DNA from 4 places in the Pseudomonas sp. AC016 genome. Region 2 is predicted to be linked to each of the others. Evidence: predicted binding sites of a transcription regulator. Region 2 holds the regulator's gene; each other region holds the start of a gene.
The links. Region 2 encodes sigma-54, which starts transcription at its own class of promoters, with help from an activator protein. Its sites were predicted from a motif close to ANTGGCATNNANNTTGCTNT; they were not measured.
Positions count from the first base shown of each region.

Region 1: AC0IXS_RS05840 (flagellar basal body rod protein FlgF) is a predicted target of sigma-54. The motif match lies at 2,191-2,210, and genes of this name have one in related genera.
Region 3: AC0IXS_RS05260 (circularly permuted type 2 ATP-grasp protein) is a predicted target of sigma-54. The motif match lies at 2,627-2,646, and genes of this name have one in related genera.
Region 4: glnK (P-II family nitrogen regulator) is a predicted target of sigma-54. The motif match lies at 2,004-2,023, and genes of this name have one in related genera.

Region 1 covers NZ_CEEDCC010000001.1:1,346,921-1,352,523, reverse strand. The annotation lists gene AC0IXS_RS05855 (flagellar hook assembly protein FlgD) at 1-340, shown strand, start outside; gene flgE (flagellar hook protein FlgE) at 369-1,697, shown strand; gene AC0IXS_RS05845 (hypothetical protein) at 1,789-1,980, opposite strand; gene AC0IXS_RS05840 (flagellar basal body rod protein FlgF) at 2,263-3,003, shown strand; gene flgG (flagellar basal-body rod protein FlgG) at 3,050-3,838, shown strand; gene flgH (flagellar basal body L-ring protein FlgH) at 3,920-4,636, shown strand; gene AC0IXS_RS05825 (flagellar basal body P-ring protein FlgI) at 4,650-5,603, shown strand, end outside.
Region 2 covers NZ_CEEDCC010000001.1:2,137,744-2,143,346, reverse strand. The annotation lists gene AC0IXS_RS09520 (ZIP family metal transporter) at 1-234, shown strand, start outside; gene AC0IXS_RS09515 (HPr family phosphocarrier protein) at 703-975, opposite strand; gene rapZ (RNase adapter RapZ) at 992-1,849, opposite strand; gene ptsN (PTS IIA-like nitrogen regulatory protein PtsN) at 1,852-2,316, opposite strand; gene hpf (ribosome hibernation-promoting factor, HPF/YfiA family) at 2,329-2,637, opposite strand; gene AC0IXS_RS09495 (RNA polymerase factor sigma-54) at 2,712-4,205, opposite strand; gene lptB (LPS export ABC transporter ATP-binding protein) at 4,401-5,126, opposite strand; gene lptA (lipopolysaccharide transport periplasmic protein LptA) at 5,126-5,603, opposite strand, start outside.
Region 3 covers NZ_CEEDCC010000001.1:1,227,694-1,233,296, reverse strand. The annotation lists gene AC0IXS_RS05275 (LTA synthase family protein) at 1-1,120, shown strand, start outside; gene AC0IXS_RS05270 (hypothetical protein) at 1,329-1,565, shown strand; gene AC0IXS_RS05265 (ribonuclease E inhibitor RraB) at 1,807-2,148, shown strand; gene AC0IXS_RS05260 (circularly permuted type 2 ATP-grasp protein) at 2,680-4,089, shown strand; gene AC0IXS_RS05255 (alpha-E domain-containing protein) at 4,102-5,061, shown strand; gene AC0IXS_RS05250 (transglutaminase family protein) at 5,058-5,603, shown strand, end outside.
Region 4 covers NZ_CEEDCC010000001.1:3,052,516-3,058,118, reverse strand. The annotation lists gene AC0IXS_RS13875 (aldo/keto reductase) at 1-225, opposite strand, end outside; gene AC0IXS_RS13870 (AraC family transcriptional regulator) at 592-1,533, shown strand; gene AC0IXS_RS13865 (accessory factor UbiK family protein) at 1,544-1,810, opposite strand; gene glnK (P-II family nitrogen regulator) at 2,230-2,568, shown strand; gene AC0IXS_RS13855 (ammonium transporter) at 2,603-3,940, shown strand; gene AC0IXS_RS13850 (secondary thiamine-phosphate synthase enzyme YjbQ) at 4,183-4,608, shown strand; gene sutA (transcriptional regulator SutA) at 4,708-5,037, shown strand; gene AC0IXS_RS13840 (HAD family hydrolase) at 5,116-5,603, opposite strand, start outside.

The DNA of each region.
Region 1 (5,603 bases), 790 kb from region 2:
CATGGTCGGCTCCATCGCAGTGCCAGCTACCAGCTCTGTGACGAGCGTCAAGATTTACGACGCCCAGTCGAACCTGGTCAATACCGTGGACCTCGGCACGCTGCCAGCCGGTTCGACCAGCTTTGCCTGGGATGGCAAGGCCAGCGACGGCACCGTGGCACCTGCCGGTACTTACAGCTTCACGGCTGCAGGTTCGGTTGACGGCAAGAACACCCAGTTCACGACTTACCTGCCTGCGATCGTCAACAGCGTCACGCTGGGCGTCAATGGTGCGGAAACAAAGCTCAACCTGGCCAGCGGCAGTGTTGCCTTGTCCAAAGTTCAAACGATCGGAATATAGAGCCGACTAGACGGCGCAGGAGTGGAATATGTCTTTCAATATCGGTCTTAGTGGGCTCTATGCTGCAAACAAGAGTCTCGACGTTACCGGCAACAACATTGCCAACGTAGCGACCACCGGCTTCAAATCGTCCCGTGCGGAATTCGCCGACCAGTATGCGCAATCGATTCGCGGTACGTCCGGCCAGACCAACGTGGGCAGCGGTGTTTCCACTGCAGCGGTTTCCCAGCAGTTCTCGCAGGGCAACCTGACCACGGGCACCGCCAACAGCCTTGACCTTGCCATCAACGGCAACGGTTTCTTCCAGCTCAGCAACAATGGCGAGAAGCTGTACACCCGTGCCGGTGCGTTCCACACCGACAAGGAAGGTTTTGTCGTCAACAGCGGCGGCATGAAACTGCAGGGTTACAACGTCGATGCCAATGGCAGCGTCGTCACCGGTGCATTGAGCGATCTGCGCGTTGATTCGTCGAACCTGGAGCCCAAGCCTACCAGTTCGATCACGAACGTCGCCAACCTGAACTCGGTGACACCATTGCCGAGTCTGTCGACCTTCGATGCCACAGATACTAAAAGCTACAACATGAAGTACAGCACGCCGACTTACGACTCTCAAGGTAATGCACACACCCTGGACCAGTACTTCGTCAAGACCGGCACCAACACGTGGTCCATGTACTCGCTGATGGATGGCCGCAGCATCGCCAACCCGGCCACCACCACTGCCGACAAGAACGACCTGACTTTCAACTCGGCGGGTAATCTGGTTGTGACGGCGCCTGGCGCTGTACCTACCGACAGCCCGAACATCACGTTCAACACTGACGGCACCTTCAACGTCAACAACTGGGTGCCAGGCGTGCAGACCGGTTCCGGTACCACGACGACCTGGGCTGCCAACGGTGCTGCGGGTGCGGCCACGATCAAACTGAACATGTCCGGCATCACCCAGACTGCTTCGGTGTCGGGTCTGCTCACTCAGGATCAGGATGGTTACGCGACTGGCCAGTTGAGCGCGATGAGCGTGGATGCAACCGGCAACCTGTTCGCTACCTACACCAACGGCAAGTCGCAAGTGATCGGTCAGACCTCGCTGACCAACTTCGCCAACGTGCAGGGTCTGGCGCAGGCGGGCGGCACCAACTGGCGTGAAACCTTCGCGTCGGGCGTTCCCGTCAGCGGTACTCCGCAGTCGGGCACTCTGGGCTACATCACCGGCCAGGCGCTGGAAGAGTCCAACGTTGACCTGACCATGGAGTTGGTCAACCTGATCAAGGCGCAGAGCAACTATCAGGCGAACGCCAAGACCATCTCGACGCAAAGCACCATCATGCAGACCACCATTCAGATGACTTGATGAAGTCGGTTTTGCGATAAACAAAAAGCCCCTTCAAGGGGCTTTTTGTTTTCTCGACGATCAATCCGAAAACGACCTGTCGGGAGGCTGCTCAGATCGAGCAGTCGGATTTGACGAAGTGACCTTTCAATCGCGTCCAGCCCGGCCCCGGGCTGGTCTGTGCACAGACTATACGGCTGTCGCCCTGCCACTTGTAATAGTGGGCAGGCGCTGCGTGGGCGAGCAGGGCGAAGGTCGTCAGGCTGGCGGTGACGATGCCGATAATCCAGGTGCGAGCAGGCATGTCGATTCCCGTTGTGCAGGGTGGTGAGCGCAAGATTATCACTGCCTGTCTACTGTGACGCGGGGGCAGTGAAGTTTTTTTGGCGGTGTGTCCTCCGTGTTGGCAGGCAGGCGGCAGTCTGCCGCCGCTATCGGATAGCCGTTTGCCACAGGTCATCTGTAGTGCGCCCGTTTTTGCTGGTAAATCAAGCGTTTGTATCGTGCGCAAAGAGTTGGTTCGAAAATTGCTTTCTCCCTGTCAGAAGAGCTACAGGCGGCAAGCGTCTGTCGGAGGAGGAAGACTGTGGACAAGTTGCTTTACGTCGCAATGAGCGGTGCATCTGAAAACGCGATCGCGCAGAAGGCCCATGCCAACAACCTGGCAAACGTGTCGACCAACGGCTTCATGCGCGACCTGGAACAGGCCCGCTCAATGCCCGTGTATGGCGAGGTCATGCCTTCGCGCGCCTACGCCATGAGCGAGCGTCCAGGCACCGATTTTTCCGGCGGCGCCATGGTCGAGACCGGTCGTGAGCTGGACATCGCCATCAAGGGCAACGGCTGGATTGCGGTCCAGACACCCGATGGCGGCGAAGCCTATACCCGCAGTTCCGGCATGAATATCGATGCTCTGGGCGTGTTGCGCGACGGCAGCGGTTTGCCGGTAATGGGCAACGGCGGTCCGATTGCCGTGCCGCCTCAGCAGCAGATCGAAATCGGCGCCGATGGCACCATCAGCATTCGTTCGCTTGGCGAAAGCCCTCAGGTGATGGCGCAGGTCGACCGGATCAAGCTGGTCAACCCTGATCTGAAGACGATGGAGAAAGGCCCCGATGGCCTGATCCACACCAAGAGCGGCCGGCCTGCCGACGTGGATGCCAACGTTCAGGTCGAGTCCGGTTTCCTGCAGGCGAGCAACGTGAATGCCGTCGAGGAGATGACCTCGGTGCTGGCCCTGGCTCGTCAGTTCGAGCTGCACGTCAAGATGATGAAGACCGCCGAAGAAGACGACCAGTCGATGGCTCGCGTCTTGCAACTTGGCTAACTATTGACAGCTTGCGCCGACAAACCGGCGCTCGAGGAGAATCCACATGCTACCTGCACTATACGTCGCCAAAACCGGCCTTGCCGCTCAGGACACCAACCTGACCACGATCTCCAACAACCTGGCGAACGTGTCGACCACAGGTTTCAAGAGTGATCGTGCCGAGTTTCAGGACCTGCTCTACCAGATCAAGCGTCAGCCAGGCGCCCAGTCCACTCAGGACAGCGAACTGCCTTCCGGCTTGCAACTGGGTACCGGTGTGCGCATCGTCGGCACACAGAAGAACTTCACCGCCGGCAGCCTGCAGACCACCAACAACCCGCTTGACCTGGCCGTCAACGGTCGTGGTTTCTTTCAGGTGACTCAGCCGGACGGCACCGTGGCGTACAGCCGTGACGGTACCTTCCACCTGGACGCCAACGGCCAGATCGTGACCGCCAACGGTTATGCCCTCGAGCCTGCAATCGTGGTTCCGCAGAATGCCCAGACCTTCACGGTCGGTCAGGACGGTACGGTTTCGGTGACCCTGGCGGGCGCCACCGCGACGCCGCAGATCATCGGCAACATCCAGACTGCCGACTTCATCAACCCGGCCGGCCTGCAGGCCATCGGCGGCAACCTGTACCTGGAAACCGGTTCCAGCGGCGCGCCGCAGATCGGCACGCCAGGTTTGAACGGCCTCGGTCCTACCCTGCAGAACACCCTGGAAAACTCCAACGTGAGCACGGTTGAGGAACTGGTCAACATGATCACCACCCAACGCGCCTACGAGATGAACTCCAAAGTGATCTCGACCGCCGACCAGATGCTGCAGAACCTGACTCAGAACCTGTAACACCCTGATGTATCTGTTGCTCAAGCTCAATCCGATGCGGCGCCTGATAAGCGTCTGTTACACCGCGAGGTTTCAAGTGTCATGAAGCACCTAAGTGTTGTTCCGCGTTTTTCAGTGTTGATCGCTTCATTGTGCGGGATCGCTTTGCTGTCGGGCTGCGTGGCGCCGTCCGCCAAGCCCAATGACCCTTATTACGCGCCGGTGTTGCCGCGCACACCGATGTCGGCTGCGGCCAACAACGGTGCGATCTATCAGGCAGGCTTCGAGCAGAACCTTTACGGCGACCGCAAGGCATTCCGGGTGGGCGACATCATCACCATCACGCTCTCTGAGCGTATGGCAGCAAGCAAGGCGGCCAGTTCGGCGCTGAAAAAAGACAGCACCAACAGCATTGGGCTGACCTCGTTGTTCGGCTCGGGCCTGACCACCAACAACCCGATTGGTGGCAACGACCTTAGCCTGAGCGCCGGTTACAACGGATCGCGTGCCACTGACGGCAGCGGTCAGGCTGCCCAGAGCAACAGCCTCACCGGTTCCGTGACCGTGACCGTGGCCGACGTGCTGCCCAACGGCATTCTGGCGGTACGTGGCGAGAAGTGGATGACTCTCAATACTGGTGACGAGCTGGTGCGCATTGCCGGTCTGGTTCGCGCCGACGATATCGCGACCGATAACACCGTTTCGTCCACACGCATTGCAGATGCACGCATCACCTATTCGGGGACAGGCGCCTTCGCCGATTCCAGCCAGCCAGGCTGGTTCGACCGGTTCTTCCTCAGCCCGTTGTTCCCTTTCTGATAGCGGGATAGACATGATCAAGCTCAAGCAACTGATAGCCGCGACCTTGTTGTTGACCACAGCGTTCGGCGCACATGCCGAACGTCTGAAGGACATCGCGAGCATCTCCGGCGTGCGTGCCAACCAATTGATCGGTTACGGTCTGGTGGTAGGGCTCAACGGTACGGGCGACCAGACAACCCAGACGCCGTTCACGCTGCAGACCTTCAACAACATGCTGTCGCAGTTCGGTATCAAGGTGCCAGCCGGTTCCGGCACCGTGCAGCTGAAAAACGTCGCAGCAGTGGCGGTGTACGCCGACCTGCCAGCGTTCGCCAAGCCGGGCCAGACGGTCGACATCACCGTTTCTTCGATCGGTAACTCCAAGAGCCTGCGTGGCGGTGCCTTGTTGATGACGCCGATGAAAGGTGTCGACGGCAACGTCTACGCCATCGCTCAGGGCAACCTGGTGGTGGGTGGTTTTGACGCGGAAGGCCGTGACGGCTCCAAAATTACAGTCAACGTTCCGTCGTCGGGTCGTATCCCTGGCGGTGCATCGGTCGAGCGCTCGGTGCCGAGCGGCTTCAATCAGGGCAACACGCTGACGTTGAACCTCAACCGTTCCGACTTCACCACTGCCAAGCGCATCGTCGACAAGATCAATGACCTGCTCGGCCCAGGCGTGGCTCAGGCGCTGGACGGTGGATCGGTTCGCGTGACCGCACCTCTGGATCCGGGCCAGCGTGTCGATTACCTGTCGATTCTGGAAAACCTGGAAGTCGATCCGGGCCAGACGGCTGCCAAGGTCATCATCAATTCGCGGACCGGCACCATCGTGATCGGTCAGAACGTGAAAGTATCGCCAGCCGCCGTGACTCACGGCAGCCTGACCGTGACTATCACTGAAGACCCTATTGTCAGCCAGCCGGGCGCGTTGTCCGGTGGCCAGACGGCTGTAGTGCCTCGTTCGCGGGTCAATGCCCAGCAG
Region 2 (5,603 bases):
GGTGCGGCGTCCGGGCTGGTCGAGCCGCTGTTCGCGCTGCTGGGCGCCTGGCTGGTGGCGATTGCTGAACCCTTGTTGCCGTTTGGTCTGGCACTGGCAGCGGGAGCCATGCTGCTGGTGGTGACCCACGAGATCATCCCGGAATCGCGTCTGAACGGACACAACAAAATCGCCAGCCTGGGCTTGATTGCAGGGTTCTGTCTGATGATGGTGCTGGATACAGCGCTGGTCTGACGGTCAGCGATCATCGTTATACACAAGTCGTCGGGCTATCCAGTGAGACAGCGGCACTGCCGTGCTTTTTTACGCGATAGTGCGGACACCGCCGATTGCGACGTGGGTGAAGGCTGAGTCCTGGCGCTGATTCGGGGGGCAATCGGCATGGATGCCGATTGAGCTGCACTGGACCATGGATGGCCCATTTGCAGCGACCCCCGAATCAGTGTCAGGACGAAGGAACCCCGGCGAAGCCGGGGCCGGAACCGGAGCGAAGGAGTTTGCTTACTTTGCTCCGTCAAAGTGAGTCGCCGAGGGGCGAAAAGGTGACTTGAGACGTGCGCTCGGCTCACTGAATCCACAGTCTGTGCCATGTGTGACGCGGAGCGTCACGGGCGGCATGCCCACGCGGAGCGATGGGCACGATCAGTGTTGAGGCGAACTTGTGTATAACGATGAGCGATCAGCGCCGTGCAGAGCGTTCGTTTACTCGCCTTCGTCAAACTTGTTGTTGATCAGCTCGACCAGGCCATCCAGTGCTTCCTGCTCGCCTTCGCCTTCAGTCGACAGATGGATCTCGGTTCCCTTGCCAGCCGCCAGCATCATCACGGCCATGATGCTTTTGCCGTCGACCATGCTCTCGGGCGAGCGGCCAACCCGTATCTGGCAAGGATGTTTGCCGGCGACGCCTACGAACTTGGCGGCTGCGCGGGCATGCAGGCCCAGTTTGTTGATGATGGTGATTTGACGAGCGGGCATCGCAGAGGTGTTCCTTTCAGCTGAGGTCGCGGTGGCGAACCTGAACGTTCTTGAGTAGTGGTTGCAGGACCTGACCCAGTCGCTCCGTCAGGTAGACAGACCGGTGATGCCCGCCCGTGCAGCCAATGGCAATGGTCACATAGGAGCGATTGCTTGCGGCGAAGCGGGGCAGCCATTTGGCGAGGTAGGAAGAGATGTCCTGAAACATCTCTTCGACGTCGGGCTGCATCGCCAGATAATCGATGACAGGTTGCTCAAGTCCCGAATGATCGCGCAGCTCGGGTTTCCAGTACGGATTGGGCAGGCAGCGCACATCAAAGACCAGGTCCGCATCGACCGGCATGCCGCGCTTGAAGCCGAACGACTCGATCAGGAAGGCAGTGCCTGGCTCCGGCTTGTTCAGCAGGCGCAGCTTGAGCGTATCGCGAAGCTGGTAGAGATTGAGGTGGGTCGTGTTGATCTTGAGATCGGCCAGATCGATGATCGGCCCGAGCAGCGTACTCTCGTCACGTATTGCCTCGGCCAGCGAACGGTCCGATGTACTCAGCGGATGGCGGCGGCGGGTCTCGGAAAAGCGCTTGAGCAGGGTGGCTTCGTCGGCATCCAGATACAGCACATCGCACTGGATATTGCGCCCACGGACCTCATCGAGCATGGCCGGGAAGCGGGTCAGGTGACTGGGCAGGTTGCGGGCATCGATGGAAACCGCCAGCAGCGGTTCGGCCAGTTCGGTATTGATCAAGGCGCGTTCGGCGAGCTCCGGAAGCAATCCGGCAGGCAGGTTGTCGACGCAGTAGAAGCCGCTGTCTTCCAGTACATCGAGCGCCGTGCTTTTGCCCGAGCCGGAGCGGCCACTCACGATGATCATGCGCATGTTCAGTTGCCGTTCTGCACGTCTAGCACCACTTGGTAGAGCGCTTCATTGGTCTTGGCGCTGCGCAGGCGTGTCCGGACATCTTTGGAGTCGAGCATGCTGGCGATCTGGCGCAGCAACTCCAGGTGCTTGTCTGTGGCGGCTTCCGGGACCAGCAGCACGAACAGCAGGTCGACAGGCGCGCCGTCGATGGCATCGAAGTCCACGGAGTCGTTGAGATGAATGACGGCACTGACAGGCTCGCCACAGGTGGCAAGACGGCAGTGAGGGATGGCAATGCCATTGCCGAAACCGGTAGATCCCAGTTTTTCACGGGCAACGAGCGCCTTGAATACTGTTTCCCAATCAAGCCCCGGTACTTCGCGGCCGATCAGTCGGGCAATATGTTCGAGTACGCTTTTCTTGCTGCCGCCCGGCACGTTCACTTCGGAACGGCCGGGGGTCAGGATTTCTTCAAGTCGGATCATGTGTGATGAGCGTCAGCGAGCGTTTGCACCCTTGAGGATGCTTTGCTGCTTTTCCTTATGCTTGAGCAATTGTCTGTCGAGCTTGTCAGTGAGCAGGTCGATGGCCGCGTACATGTCGTCATGTTCAGCATTGGCAACTACCTCTCCACCGTGGATATGCAGCGTGGCTTCGATCTTCTGTTTCAGCTTCTCGACCGCCATCGTGACCTGCACGTTTGTAATCTTGTCAAAATGCCCTTCGAGTTTCTTGAGCTTGAGCTCAACGTATTCACGAAGTGGCTTGGTCACTTCCAGTTGGTGTCCACTGATGTTGACTTGCATACAGCTTCTCCTTTGCCAGTGCATAAAGAGGCAGGCGTGGTGCCTGCCACTGGAACGCTGTGGCTCGGCCTGCATCACATCAGTCGCTTGCGCTCGCTGGAGGGTGCAATCCCAAGAGATTCGCGGTATTTGGCAACTGTGCGACGGGCTACTTGAATGCCTTGTGCCTCCAGTAAACCAGCGATCTTGCTATCACTCAACGGCTTTTTCTGATTTTCCGCCGCGACCAGTTTTTTGATGATCGCGCGAATTGCCGTGGATGAGCACTCGCCGCCTTCCGAGGTGCTGACATGGCTGGAGAAGAAGTATTTCAGCTCGTAAATGCCGCGTGGCGTGTGCATGAACTTCTGCGTGGTCACGCGGGAAATCGTTGATTCATGCATGCCCACCGCTTCGGCGATATCGTGCAGTACCAGCGGCTTCATGGCTTCATCGCCATACTCCAGAAAGCCGCGCTGGTGCTCGACGATCTGAGTGGCGACCTTCATCAGCGTCTCGTTGCGGCTCTGCAGGCTCTTGATGAACCAGCGGGCTTCCTGCAACTGATTGCGCATGAAGGTGTTGTCGGCGCTGGTGTCTGCGCGACGTACGAAGCCTGCATACTGCGGATTGACTCGCAGTCGCGGCACTGACTCCTGGTTCAGCTCGACGAGCCAGCGTTCGTTGTCCTTGCGCACAATGACATCGGGAATGACGTACTCGGCTTCGGTGGACTCGATCTGCGAGCCAGGGCGCGGATTCAGACTCTGCACCAGTTCGATGACCTGACGAAGTTCGTCTTCCTTGATCTTCATGCGGCGCATGAGCTGGGCGTAGTCACGGCTGCCCAGCAGGTCGATGTAATCGGTGACCAGACGCTGCGCTTCGCTCAGCCAGGGCGTTTTTGCCGGCAGCTGGCGCAGTTGCAGCAGCAGGCATTCGCTCAGGGTGCGAGCGCCGATACCGGCCGGTTCGAATTGCTGAATGCGGTGCAGAACGGCTTCGATCTCATCGAGTTCGATATCCAGCTCGGGATCGAAGGATTCGAGAATCTCTTCAAGGGTCTCGTCGAGATAGCCCTGATTGTTGATGCAGTCGATCAGCGTGACGGCGACCAGACGGTCCTTGTCGGACATCGGGGCGACGTTGAGCTGCCAGAGCAGATGGCTTTGCAGGCTTTCGCCAACGGATGTGCGGGTGGTGAAGTCCCATTCATCATCGTCATTGCTGGGCAGGCTGCTGGCGCTGGTCTGGTAGATGTCTTCCCAAGCGGTATCGACGGGCAGCTCGTTGGGAATGCGTTCGTTCCATTCGCCTTCCTCGAGGTTGTCTACGGTAGGCGCAGATTCCTGGTAGGTCGGTTCCTGAACGTCGGGGTTGGGCTTTTGTTCGATGTTGTCCGCCATCGGGTCGGAGTTATCGAAGTCGTCGCCTTCCTCCTGGCGTTCCAGCATAGGGTTCGATTCCAGCGCCTCCTGAATCTCCTGCTGGAGGTCCAGTGTGGATAGCTGAAGTAAGCGGATTGCCTGTTGCAGCTGCGGTGTCATCGTCAGCTGCTGGCCCATTCTCAAGACTAGCGATGGTTTCATGGCAGGGGCTAAACACCTTATTCGCCGGCGCTCTTGCGCCATCCACTACAGGCGCCTAAACGCCAACTTAAGCAAATTATATGCCTGAAAGCAGGGCGTTTGCCTAGAGCGTTACTAGAAATAATACGTTGTCAACAAGCCGCACCGATATTGGAGGCCTTGATAGGCCGGATGCGGCTTTTTCGAATGCGGCTTTTACAGGCGGAATTCGTGACCCAGATAGACTTCTTTAACCAGTTGGTTGGCCAGAATGGTTTGCGAGTCGCCTTCTGCGATCAATTGCCCGTCGTTGACGATATAGGCTGTTTCACAGATATCCAGCGTCTCGCGAACGTTGTGGTCAGTGATCAGCACGCCAATGCCCTTGGCCTTGAGGTGGTGAATGATCTGCTTGATGTCGCCTACCGAGATAGGGTCCACGCCCGCGAAGGGTTCGTCCAGAAGGATGAACTTTGGGGCAGTCGCCAGCGCGCGTGCAATCTCGACGCGGCGACGTTCGCCACCCGAGAGGCTCATGCCGAGGTTGTCGCGAATGTGCGTGATGTGGAACTCCTGCAGGAGGCTTTCCAGTTCCTGGCGTCGCGCAGCGGCATCGAGTTCCTTGCGGGTCTCGAGGATCGCCATGATGTTGTCGGACACCGACAGCTTGCGGAAGATCGAGGCTTCCTGCGGCAGGTAGCCGATACCTGCACGGGCGCGGCCGTGCATGGGCTGATGGCTGACGTCCAGATCGTCGATCAGCACGCGGCCCTGATCGGCCTGTACCAGCCCGACAATCATGTAGAAGCAGGTGGTCTTGCCGGCGCCGTTGGGGCCCAGCAGACCGACAATCTGGCCGCTGTCGATGGAAATGCTCACATCGCGCACGACCTGACGGCTTTTGTAGCTTTTAGCCAGATGCTGGGCTTTAAGCGTCGCCATTACTGGGCCTTCTGCGGTTGATCGGTTTTCTTTTTAGGCTGAATGACCATGTCGATTCGTGGACGTGGCGTGGTCACTTTCGCGCCACCATTGGCACGGCCCGCACTGACGACCTGCCTGACCGTGTCATAGACGATCTTCTCGCCTTCGGACGTGTTGCCGTCGTTGACGACCTTGGCCTTGTCGATCAGGACGATACGGTCCTGAGCGGCGTAATACTGAATGGTGACGGCATATGCCTGCACGATCGGCTTGTCCACCGACGGCTTCTGCTCGTAGTAGGCCAGGTTGCCGACAGACGTGAAAATATCCACTTCGCCCTGAGCGTTGCGTGTGATGGTCACGGTGTTGCCTGTGATCTTCATCGAGCCCTGCGTGATGATGACGTTGCCCTTGTAGGTGGCCACGCCTTTCTTGTCATCGAGCTGCGCATCGTCGGACTGGATGTGGATTGGCTGATCACGGTCGGTTGGCAGG
Region 3 (5,603 bases), 910 kb from region 2:
TCACTCGGTCGGTGCGCTGGGCAGCGATGCCAATATCACGCCGAACTTCGACAGGCTGTCCAAGGAAGGCCTGCTGTTCGATCATTTCTTCTCCAACGGCACCCACACCCACCAGGGTATGTTCGCCACCATGGCCTGCTTCCCGAACCTGCCAGGTTTCGAATACCTGATGCAGACGCCGGAAGGCAGCCACAAGCTGTCGGGCCTGCCGCAGCTGTTGAGCGCGGGTCGCAACTACGATGACGTCTACGTCTACAACGGCAACTTTGCCTGGGACAACCAGTCGGGCTTCTTCAGCAACCAGGGCATGACCAACTTTGTTGGCCGTGACGACTTCGTCAACCCGGTGTTCTCCGATCCGACCTGGGGCGTATCCGACCAGGACATGTTCGACCGTGGCGCTCAGGAGCTAAAGGCGCGTCAGGACGGCAAGCCGTTCTATGCCCTGCTGCAGACCCTGTCCAACCACACCCCTTACGCACTGCCGGAAAACCTGCCGGTCGAGCGCGTGACCGGCCACGGTTCGCTGGACGAGCATTTGACCGCCATGCGTTATTCCGACTGGGCGCTGGGCCAGTTCTTCGAGAAGGCCAAGAAAGAGCCTTACTTCAAGAACACCCTGTTCGTCGTACTGGGTGACCACGGTTTCGGCAACAACCGTCAGCTGACAGAAATGGACCTCGGTCGTTTCAATGTGCCGATGTTGTTGATTGGTCCGGGCGTGCAGGAAAAGTTCGGCCAGCGCAGCAGCATCGTCGGCACCCAGGTGGACGTCGTACCGACCATCATGGGCCGTCTGGGTGGTCAGACCCGTAACCAGTGCTGGGGACGCGATCTGCTCAACCTGCCCGAAGGCGACAAGGGCTTTGGCGTGATCAAGCCGTCGGGCAGCGAGCAGGTGGTGGCGATCATCAGCGGCAACCGCATTCTGATCGAACCGACCGAAATGCCGGCCAAGCTGCTGACTTACACCCTGGGTGCCAAGCCGCACGCGGAAGAGGTACCCGATGCGCCGGACACCGAGGAGCTCAAGCGCAAGCTGGAGAGTTTCCTGCAAACCGCGACCAAGAGCCTGCTGGACAACACCGCAGGCGTGGAAGCCAGCAAGAACAGAAACTGACCGCTGTCGTCCTGCCCGGTATCAATCGGGCAGAACACGCAGTTGACCGTTTCAGCAACGAAAAAGGCCCTCGGCATCCAATGCGAGGGCCTTTTTGTTATCCGTTTGAGTCCGTTTGCTGTGTGCAATCCATTGGAACGAATGGAGGCGGTGAAAGGTCCAGAGTAGGTAAGTCAGAGTGCCTGGCTTGCTTATTCTGGAGGCATTGATGAAACAGTGGGCCATTTTGTATCTGGACAAGGATGGTGTGCAGCAGCGTCGTGAAGTGCAGTGGCAGGAACGCCCCAGCGAAGAGGATGCTGCACGTCTGTTGCGCAAGGATTTATATCCCGTCACGGATGAGTTGGATCTCAATGACCTGGAAGGTCGAACCGATGAGCCGACCGTCAAGACACTCAAGGACCATAACAGTGTCCAGATCATTTCCATCACAGAAGCGAGCTGATCCTTCACTGCAAAAAATCTTGTTGCGCCAACCACTTGGCAATGTCCCCCCGATGGGTCTACTCTGCAAATGAGGTCGTGAAGACGGCCTCTGACACAGGTCCATCCCCGGCCTGTTCCAGGTCCGGTCAGCTACATGCTTGATTCCCCACGTCGGAGTAACTGCCGTGCGCTGGCCATCTTTTCGATGGCCACTCGGGAAGCGTTGAAACTCTATCTATCGTTGCATAGGAGGACGTTTCATGAGCACAGCCTATCAAGAGGACATCAGCAGTAACGTACTGCGCCGCATGAAAGAAGGCGGTTTTGACTTCGCGCGAATTCACCCCATCGAGTTCTATGCCATTTTTCCCGACGAGGAACGGGCGCGGCAGGCTGCAGAAAAATTTCGTGGTGAGTCCCTCAATACACAGATCAATGTGCGTGACGACGGTGCCTGGCATTTGCAGTTGAGCAAAGTGATGTACGCCACCTATGACGGTATCGGTGACTTCGAGCAAGACTTTCAAATGGTCATTTCGCCAATGGACGGGGAGGTTGAAGGCTGGGGCGTGAAACAGGAGATCAGGAGGCTGCACGCCTGATCCGCTGCAATTGCGATTGATACCTGCGGGCTGATCGGCCGACCTGGAGAAACCTGCCGGGGCGGCCGGTTTTGTTTTCGGGGTCAGGGTAATCTCGCGCAAGTGCTGTTCACGAATAGCGTGCTCGCCAGGACCGCGTAAAACCCAAACAGGTTATCCGTGCGCAAAAAAAAGCCACTCAAGAGAGTGGCCCAAAGGGAAGTCCGGTCAGGAACGCGTCATGATGCGTGGCGCTCGCTGAGAAATGGGGTTCAGGGCAAAAGCGACGTTTGATGCCCTGTTTGCTCGGTTGCTGGCGATTATGGCGAACTAATATCGTGTTCGGAAATCAACTCTGACTATGCTGGTCATAGATTTCGCGGCGCAAAGACGCTTCCGAATGACGCATGCGAGAGGTAGCTGGGGCATTTAGCGCACAGGAATGGTGCGCGGCCCGCAGGGTTTATATATAACCTATTGATATTTAAGCGTTTATGCCGGTGGCACGGGCCTTGCGAAGCCTAAGGTGTCCATGGTGACAAGGAGTACGGCATGATCCGCACCTTTTATGACGAGATGTACGATGCTGGCGGTCTGGTCCGCCCGCACTATCGGGAATTCGCCCGCTGGTTGGGCGATACGCCCCCTGAGCTTCTGGCTCAACGCAGGCGTGAAGCCGATCTGCTGTTTCATCGCGCCGGGATCACGTTCACGCTCTACGGTGACGAGCAAGGCACCGAGCGGTTGATTCCGTTCGATACCATTCCCCGCAGCATTCCGGCCAGCGAGTGGCGGGTCGTGGAGCGGGGCTGCATTCAGCGCGTCAAGGCGCTGAACATGTTCCTTGCCGACCTCTACCATGACCAACGCATCATCAAGGCCGGGATCATTCCTGCCGAACAGGTGCTGGCCAACGAGCAATATCAGCTGGCGATGCAGGGTCTGAATCTGCACCGCGACCTGTACTCGCACATCTCCGGCGTCGATCTGGTCCGTGATGGCGATGGCACTTATTACGTGCTCGAAGACAACCTGCGCACGCCCAGCGGCGTGAGCTATATGCTCGAAGACCGCAAGATGATGATGCGCCTGTTCCCCGAGCTGTTCGCGGCGCAGCGCATCGCGCCCATCGATCATTACCCGAACCTGCTGCTCGATACGCTGAAAAGCTCCAGCCCTCTGGATAACCCCAGCGTTGTGGTGCTGACGCCCGGTCGCTTCAACAGCGCGTTCTTCGAACATGCGTTCCTGGCCCGCGAGATGGGTGTTGAGCTGGTCGAGGGTGCCGATCTGTTCGTGCGTGACGATCGCGTCTTCATGCGTACCACCGACGGCCCCAAGGCCGTTGATGTGATCTACCGTCGCCTGGACGATGCCTTCCTCGATCCGCTGGCCTTCAACCCTGATTCGATGCTGGGCGTGCCCGGTCTGCTGGCGGCCTATCGCTCCGGCAACGTGGTGCTGGCCAACGCCATCGGCACCGGAGTTGCGGACGACAAGTCGGTGTATCCGTATGTCACCGACATGATTCGTTTCTATCTGGACGAAGAGCCGATCCTCAAGAACGTACCCACCTGGCAATGCCGCAAGCCCGAAGAGTTGTCCCACGTACTGGCCAACCTGAAAGACCTTGTCGTCAAGGAAACCCAGGGCTCCGGCGGTTACGGAATGCTGGTCGGGCCTGCTGCCACGGCTGCCGAGATCGAAGCCTTCCGGGCGCGTCTCAAAGCCAAGCCGCATGCGTATATCGCTCAACCGACACTGTGCCTGTCGACCTGTCCAACGTTTGTCGAGAACGGCATCGCCCCGCGCCATATCGATTTGCGCCCCTTTGTTCTGTCCGGTCGTGAAACCCGCGTCGTGCCTGGCGGCCTCACCCGAGTGGCCTTGCGTGAAGGCTCGCTCGTGGTGAATTCGTCTCAGGGTGGTGGAACCAAAGACACTTGGGTGGTCGAGGATTAAGGATGCCTGCCAATGTTAAGTAGAACTGCCTCGGATCTTTTCTGGATGTCGCGTTACCTGGAGCGAGCGGAGAACCTCGCCCGAATGCTGGACGTGAGCTATTCGCTGTCGCTGATGCCCCAGGACGGGCGTGGCGACGGGCTGGATGAGATAGCCATGCCGTTGTTGATCACCGGTACGCTGGAAACCTACATCGAGCGCCATGGCGAGTTGCACGCCGAGCGCATGCTGCACTTCTTCGCGCTGGATGCGAGCAACCCGGCCAGCATCTACAGCTGCCTGGGCGCTGCACGCGCCAGTGCTCACGCGGTGCGCGGTCGGATCACCGCCGACATGTGGGAGAACATCAACTCCACCTGGCTGGAAATTCGTGGCATTGCCCAGCAGGGGCTGACGCGTTACGGCATGAGCCGTTTCTGTGAGTGGGTCAAGGAGCGTTCGCACCTGTTTCGCGGCGCGACCTACGGCACCATCATGCGCAACGACGCGTTCCGTTTCATTCGCCTCGGGACATTCATCGAGCGCGCCGACAACACCATGCGCATGCTCGACGCGCGTTATGAAATGCTCGAACTGCGTGGCCCTCAGGCCAACGCCGCCGCCGACAATTCCGCTGCCGGTTATTACCAGTGGAGTGCGTTGCTGCGTGCGTTGTCGTCGTTCGAGGCGTATACCGAGGTATATCGCGACGCGCCGGGTGCACGTCAGGTGGCCGAACTGTTGCTGCTACGCGCCGACATTCCGCGCTCGTTGCGTGCCTGTCTGGAAGAGATGGACCTGATTCTTGCCAGTCTGCCCGGCGTCAATGGCAGACCCGCGCAGCGCATGGCGGCCGAGATGGATGCACGCCTGCGCTACACCAGTATCGACGAGATCCTGGATGAGGGCCTGCATGAATGGCTCAACGAATTCATCCCGATGCTCGCCCAACTGGGTGATGCTATCCACACTTCGTACCTGGAGGCTGCATGAGACTCTCAATTAGCCACGAAACCACCTATCACTATGATGATCAGGTGCGTTCCAGTATCCAGTACCTGCGCCTGACTCCCCACGACAGCGAGCGTCAGAAAGTGCTCAGCTGGCAATTGACGCTGCCACGCGAAGCGCGGGCGCAAGTCGATCCGTTCGGCAATATTCTGCATGTGCTGAGCCTTGAAGAACCTCATGAATCGATCATCATCGGCGCGCGCGGACAGGTGGAAATCGACGCGACCTGTGAAGCCGAACACGAAAGCCAGTCGCCGCTGCCGTTCCTGCGCGTGACTCGCCTGACCGAGCCGGATGAGGCCATTCGCAGCTTCGCGGCCGCTCAGTGTGGCAAGCGTCTCGACCGGACCGCACTGATCGACCTGATGCAGGCATTGAATCAGCACATGACGTACACGCAGGGCGCGACGGAAGTCGATACCAGCGCGGCGAAGGCATTTGCCGGACGCTCAGGCGTCTGCCAGGACCACACGCATGCCTTTCTGGCCTGCGCCCGGACCCTGGGTGTGCCAGCGCGTTATGTT
Region 4 (5,603 bases), 910 kb from region 2:
GCGCCCGACTTTGGTGGAGATCACGTAATCGTCGGGGTTTCGGTTGTGCAGGAAACGTCCAAGGCGATATTCGCTAAGACCGAAGCCGTAGAAAGGTGATGTATCAAACAGGCGCACCCCCGAATCCCAGGCGGACTGCAAAACGGCTGCGGCCTGTTCATCGCTGATGGGGGCGAAGATATTGCCGATCTGCGTGCCGCCCATGCCGAGGCGGTAAGGTGTCATGTAGCGAAGATTATGCTGAGACGGGTTAATTGGAAGGGTAGAACGCGTCACTTTCCCCTTGGTCGGCATTACGCTGCCGCGTTCGCCGGATGGTGGTGCACTGCTCAATGTCTGGGCACTGGCAGTCATCGGCAGGATTGTCGCTGCCAGCGCACTGCTCGCCGAAAGCCTGAGAAAGTCGCGTCGATCCATTGCAGGCTCCTTGCTTGAGGGTCTTTGGGAACAACCAGGAACCTCAAGATAGACGAGAGCTTTTGGGCAACGTGATCACAATCCGACTGTCTTTTTGCACAATCCTGCCGGGGCACTTGAGCGGATGGCGTGTTCTGCGCACACTGCGACTTTCCTCTTCGCAGAGTCGTCTTCATGAATCCATCCTTGACGTTTTCTGCATCCGGTCTTGATCGGAAAGGCGAGGGGCTGAGGCGACTCACTGAGCGGCTGACTGTGATAACCACGGGTAAAGAAGTCTGTCCCAGCGTGATCAAGGGGCTCACTTTCTACCGAATGGACGCGCCGGGGCTGCCGGATTATTGCGTCTACGAACCCTGTGTGGCGTTGATCGTTCAGGGCACCAAGCACACGGTTTTCGGGACCGAGGAAGTGGTGTCCGAGCCGGGCAGCTTTTTCGTGACATCCATTGATATTCCCACCACGGCCAAGGTGATACGCGCCAGCGCCGAGCGTCCCTATCTCTCGATCGTCTTGAAGCTCGACATGGCGTTGCTCCACGACATCGTTCAAAGCGTGCCGGAAGTCGACAGCACTATTCCGACCCGTTGTTACGCTGCGGGAGAAGCAACGGACGAGCTGATCGATGTGTTCGGTCGCCTTGTCGCCTTGCTGGATAGGCCGCAGGAAATTGCACTCATGGCGGATCTGGTCAAGCGAGAAGTCTGTCTTCGGCTGCTGCTCAGCGATGCAGGCTACTGGCTGCGCTGGATCGTCAGAGAAGGGTATCGTTCGCGAGGTATTGTGCGAGCCATCGACTGGCTCAAGCGAAACTACGCCGAGCCCTTGCGAATTGCCGAGCTTGCCGGGATGGCAGGTATGGCCAGTTCGACCCTGCACCACAATTTTCGGCAGCTCACCGGTACCAGCCCGTTGCAGTATCAGAAGACGCTGCGCCTGCATGCCGCCCGCAGTCTGATGCTAACCGAGCGGCTTGACGCGAATACGGCAGGGTTGCGGGTCGGCTATGAAAGTGTGTCGCAGTTCAGTCGCGAGTACGCCCGGCGTTTCGGGGCGCCGCCCTCACGCGATATAAGGCAGGCGCGGCAGTTTGGCGATCAGCCAGCACCTGTCTGAGGCTGATGAGTCACTCAGCCTTCTCACCCGGCCCCATTTTCTCTTCAAGCTCGGCCATTTTGGCCTCCAGCGCTTCCAGGCGGGCGCGGGTGCGGGCGAGGACGGCCATCTGGCTGTCGAACTCTTCGCGGCTGACCAGATCCAGTTTGCTGAAGCCGCTTTGCAGCAGGGTCTTGAACTGGGTTTCGAATTCGCTGCGGGGCACGGGGGTTTCGCCGTTGAAAAGGCGCGAGGCGTGGCCGCTGAGGGCGTCGAGGAAAGCTTTGGGCGCGAGCATGATGGTTTTCCTGAATCAGATGCACGGCAGTGTAGCACGCAGTGTCTATAGTCATTTCACAGGGGCGGCAGTGCGCGCTTATGGAGCAGGCGTGCGTGCACGTATGCACCAGCTTTGTGCGTTCTTATTGGCTGTGCCGGGCCTTGGCGGCCTTAATGAGGCCCAACGACCTGTATTTGATGAATATTCACGAGATGGCAAGCTTTCTGCTTAGTGGCTTGTGACCCATGCACTGATGCAGTCGCTGTGACGAATGCAGTGCGGCAGGCGGAGCGGGGAAGTGTTTCGTCAGAAGCGGTTTTCTGGCGTTGGTCTGGCCCGATCAGGCGACCGACGCGTTACAAAGCCAGACACTGCGCTTAGACTTGAGTCGGGTTTGTTTTCCTGGGGCAAGTCCACCAATTCGGGAGAAAGTTTTCATGAAGCTAGTCACTGCCATCATCAAGCCGTTCAAACTGGATGACGTCCGCGAGTCGTTGTCGGAAATCGGCGTGCAGGGCATCACCGTCACTGAAGTCAAAGGCTTCGGGCGTCAGAAGGGTCACACTGAGCTGTACCGCGGTGCTGAATACGTTGTCGACTTCCTTCCAAAAGTGAAGATCGATGTTGCCATCGATGACAAGGATCTGGATCGCGTCATCGAGGCCATAACCAAGGCCGCCAACACCGGCAAGATCGGTGACGGCAAGATTTTCGTGGTCAATCTGGAACAGGCCATCCGCATCCGTACCGGCGAAACCGATACCGACGCAATTTAAGCCGCCAAACCCCAACGCCCCAGGAGAAAACAATATGACTCTGCGTCAATTCGCAGGGCTAGGAGCCCTGTTGTCCCTTGCAGTACCTGGCCTGGCCCTGGCGGCTGATCCAGTGGCCGAGCCCGTGCTCAATTCCGGCGACACAGCCTGGATGTTGACGGCCACCGCTCTGGTCCTGTTCATGACCATTCCCGGCCTCGCCCTGTTCTACGGCGGCATGGTTCGCTCGAAAAACATCCTGTCCGTGATGATGCAGTGTTTTGCCATCACCGGCCTGATCAGCATCCTGTGGGTCGTTTACGGCTACAGCATCGCGTTTGACACCACCGGTATGGAAGCTGGCGTCGTCAACTTCAACTCCTTCTTCGGCGGCATGGGTAAAGCGTTCCTGGCGGGCATCACGCCATCGAGCATCACCGGCGCTGCGGCATTGTTCCCTGAGGCGGTGTTCGTCACCTTCCAGATGACCTTTGCAATCATCACGCCTGCCCTGATCGTCGGCGCCTTCGCAGAACGCATGAAGTTCTCCGCGATGCTGATCTTCATGGGTATCTGGTTCACTCTGGTCTACGCGCCAATCGCCCACATGGTCTGGGGCGGCGTCGGTGGCCTGATGTGGGACTGGGGCGTTCTGGACTTCGCTGGCGGCACCGTTGTGCACATCAACGCCGGTGTAGCCGGTCTGGTCGCCTGTCTGGTACTGGGCAAGCGTAAAGGCTTCCCGACCACCCCGATGGCTCCGCACAATCTGGGTTACACCCTGATCGGCGCAGCGATGCTGTGGGTAGGCTGGTTCGGCTTCAACGCAGGTTCTGCTGCTGCCGCCAACGGCACCGCCGGTATGGCGATGCTGGTCACTCAGATCGCGACCGCCGCTGCTGCACTGGGCTGGATGTTCGCCGAGTGGCTGACCCACGGCAAACCAAGCGCTCTGGGCATCGCCTCGGGTGTGGTTGCAGGTCTGGTAGCGGTAACGCCAGCAGCCGGCACCGTCGGCCCGATGGGTGCACTGATCATCGGTCTGGCGGCAGGCGTGATCTGCTTCTTCTGCGCCACCAGCCTGAAACGCAAGCTGGGCTACGACGACTCCCTGGACGCATTCGGCGTGCACGGAATCGGCGGTATCGTCGGCGCGATTCTGACCGGCGTCTTCGCAGCGCCAGCGCTGGGCGGCTTCGGCACGGTGACCGACATTGGCGCTCAGGTCTGGATTCAGTTCAAAGGCGTCGCGTTCACGGTCGTGTACACGGCCATCGTGACCTTCATCATCCTCAAGGTGCTGGACGCGGTCATGGGCCTGCGTGTCACCGAAGAAGAGGAGTCTGTCGGTCTGGACCTTGCGCAACACAACGAGCGTGGCTACAACTTGTAAAAGCCGCTGCGCTGAAAAAAGAATGCCCGGTTTTGCCGGGCATTTTTTTGTCTGACGTTTGCGGATAAACCGCGGATTTCCGCTGTCACTGATGTGCCCGCGTCAATGATCTCGGCAACATGACGCAGCGCTGGTAACGTTGTCACGACAGTCTTCGTTAACTTGCAGGGAAGCCGGTTTATTGCGCGCTTTGCTTTTTTCTCAGGCGAGTTAGAATGCGCGCCGAAGGTGCGGAGAACGGTATGTGGCATCAATCCGGAATTACCTTGCGGGCCAGGCCTCGCGGGTTCCATCTGGTCACTGACGAGATACTGGCAGGCTTGCCTCAGCTGCGGGATTGTCGAGTCGGTCTGCTGCACTTGTGGCTGCAACATACCTCGGCCTCGTTGACCGTCAACGAGAATGCCGATCCGGCAGTACGTCGTGACTTCGAACGTTTTTTCAACCGGCTGGTGCCCCAGGGCGTGGCCGGACATGAACATAACGATGAAGGGCCTGATGACTTGCCCGCGCACTTCAAGTCCAGTCTGCTGGGCTGCCAGTTGCTGTTGCCGGTTACGGCGGGGCGACTGGCGCTGGGCACCTGGCAAGGCGTTTACCTGGGCGAACATCGAGATGCTGGTGGTTCTCGTAACGTCCTGGCCACTCTTCAGGGTGAATGGATATAACCGCTGGGGTCAGTGGTTATTGAATTTTTTCCGACAGCCTTAGACTCTTGGGGCTGCTGGGCTATAACTAATCTGCTTTCGCAAGTCATGAGGTACAACATGAGCGACGACGACAACGACAACGACGATCTGGTAGACGACCTGGAAGGCGAGGACGACGGCGAGGAGCTTGCCGCTGCTCCCGAAGACGACGTTGCCGAGGTGGATGATGCCGAGCCTTCGGCACCGGCTGCCAAAGGCAAGGCCAAGGCTGCAGTTTCGGTCGACGAGCTGCCCAGCGTAGAAGCCAAGAACAAGGAGCGTGATGCTCTTGCCCGTGCCATGGAAGAATTCCTGGCGCGTGGTGGCAAGGTGCAGGAAGTGGAGGCCAACGTGGTCGCCGATCCGCCCAAGAAGCCTGACAACAAATACGGCAGCCGCCCTATCTAAGGCAGCAGATGTCGTATGAGAACAAGCCCGCCGTCGCTGCGGGCTTTTTCTTGGCTGCGTTTTGAGAGGCGCCTGACTTCAGGCCCAGCGGGCCAGCACTTCGGGTAATTGCGACAGGTTGTGAATTTCCGCGTCCGGCAGCCGGTCGGCATCCCAGACCTTGCCTTGCGGGTTGTACCAGATCGCCCGCATGCCTGCGCGCTGAGCGCCGGCGATGTCGTCACTCGGATGATCGCCGACATGCACGGCGGCACTGGCGTCCACGTTGCCGCGTCTCAGAGCCTCCAGGAATGGCGCCGGATCCGGTTTGCCGATGCCCAGGTCTTCTGCGCACAGCGCAAAGGAAAAGTAATCGGCCAGGCCCAGTCGGCGCACATCGGCATTGCCGTTGGTGATCACGCCGAGCGTGAAGGTTTTGGCGAGAATTTCCAGGGTCGGCTGCACGTCCGGGAATATCTGTACCTGATGACGCCCTTTCAGGAAAACCTCGAAGCTCTGGTCGGCCAGATCCTGTGCCTCGTCCTCTTCATAACCGGCGTCTTCCAGTGCATGGAAAAGCACCCGGC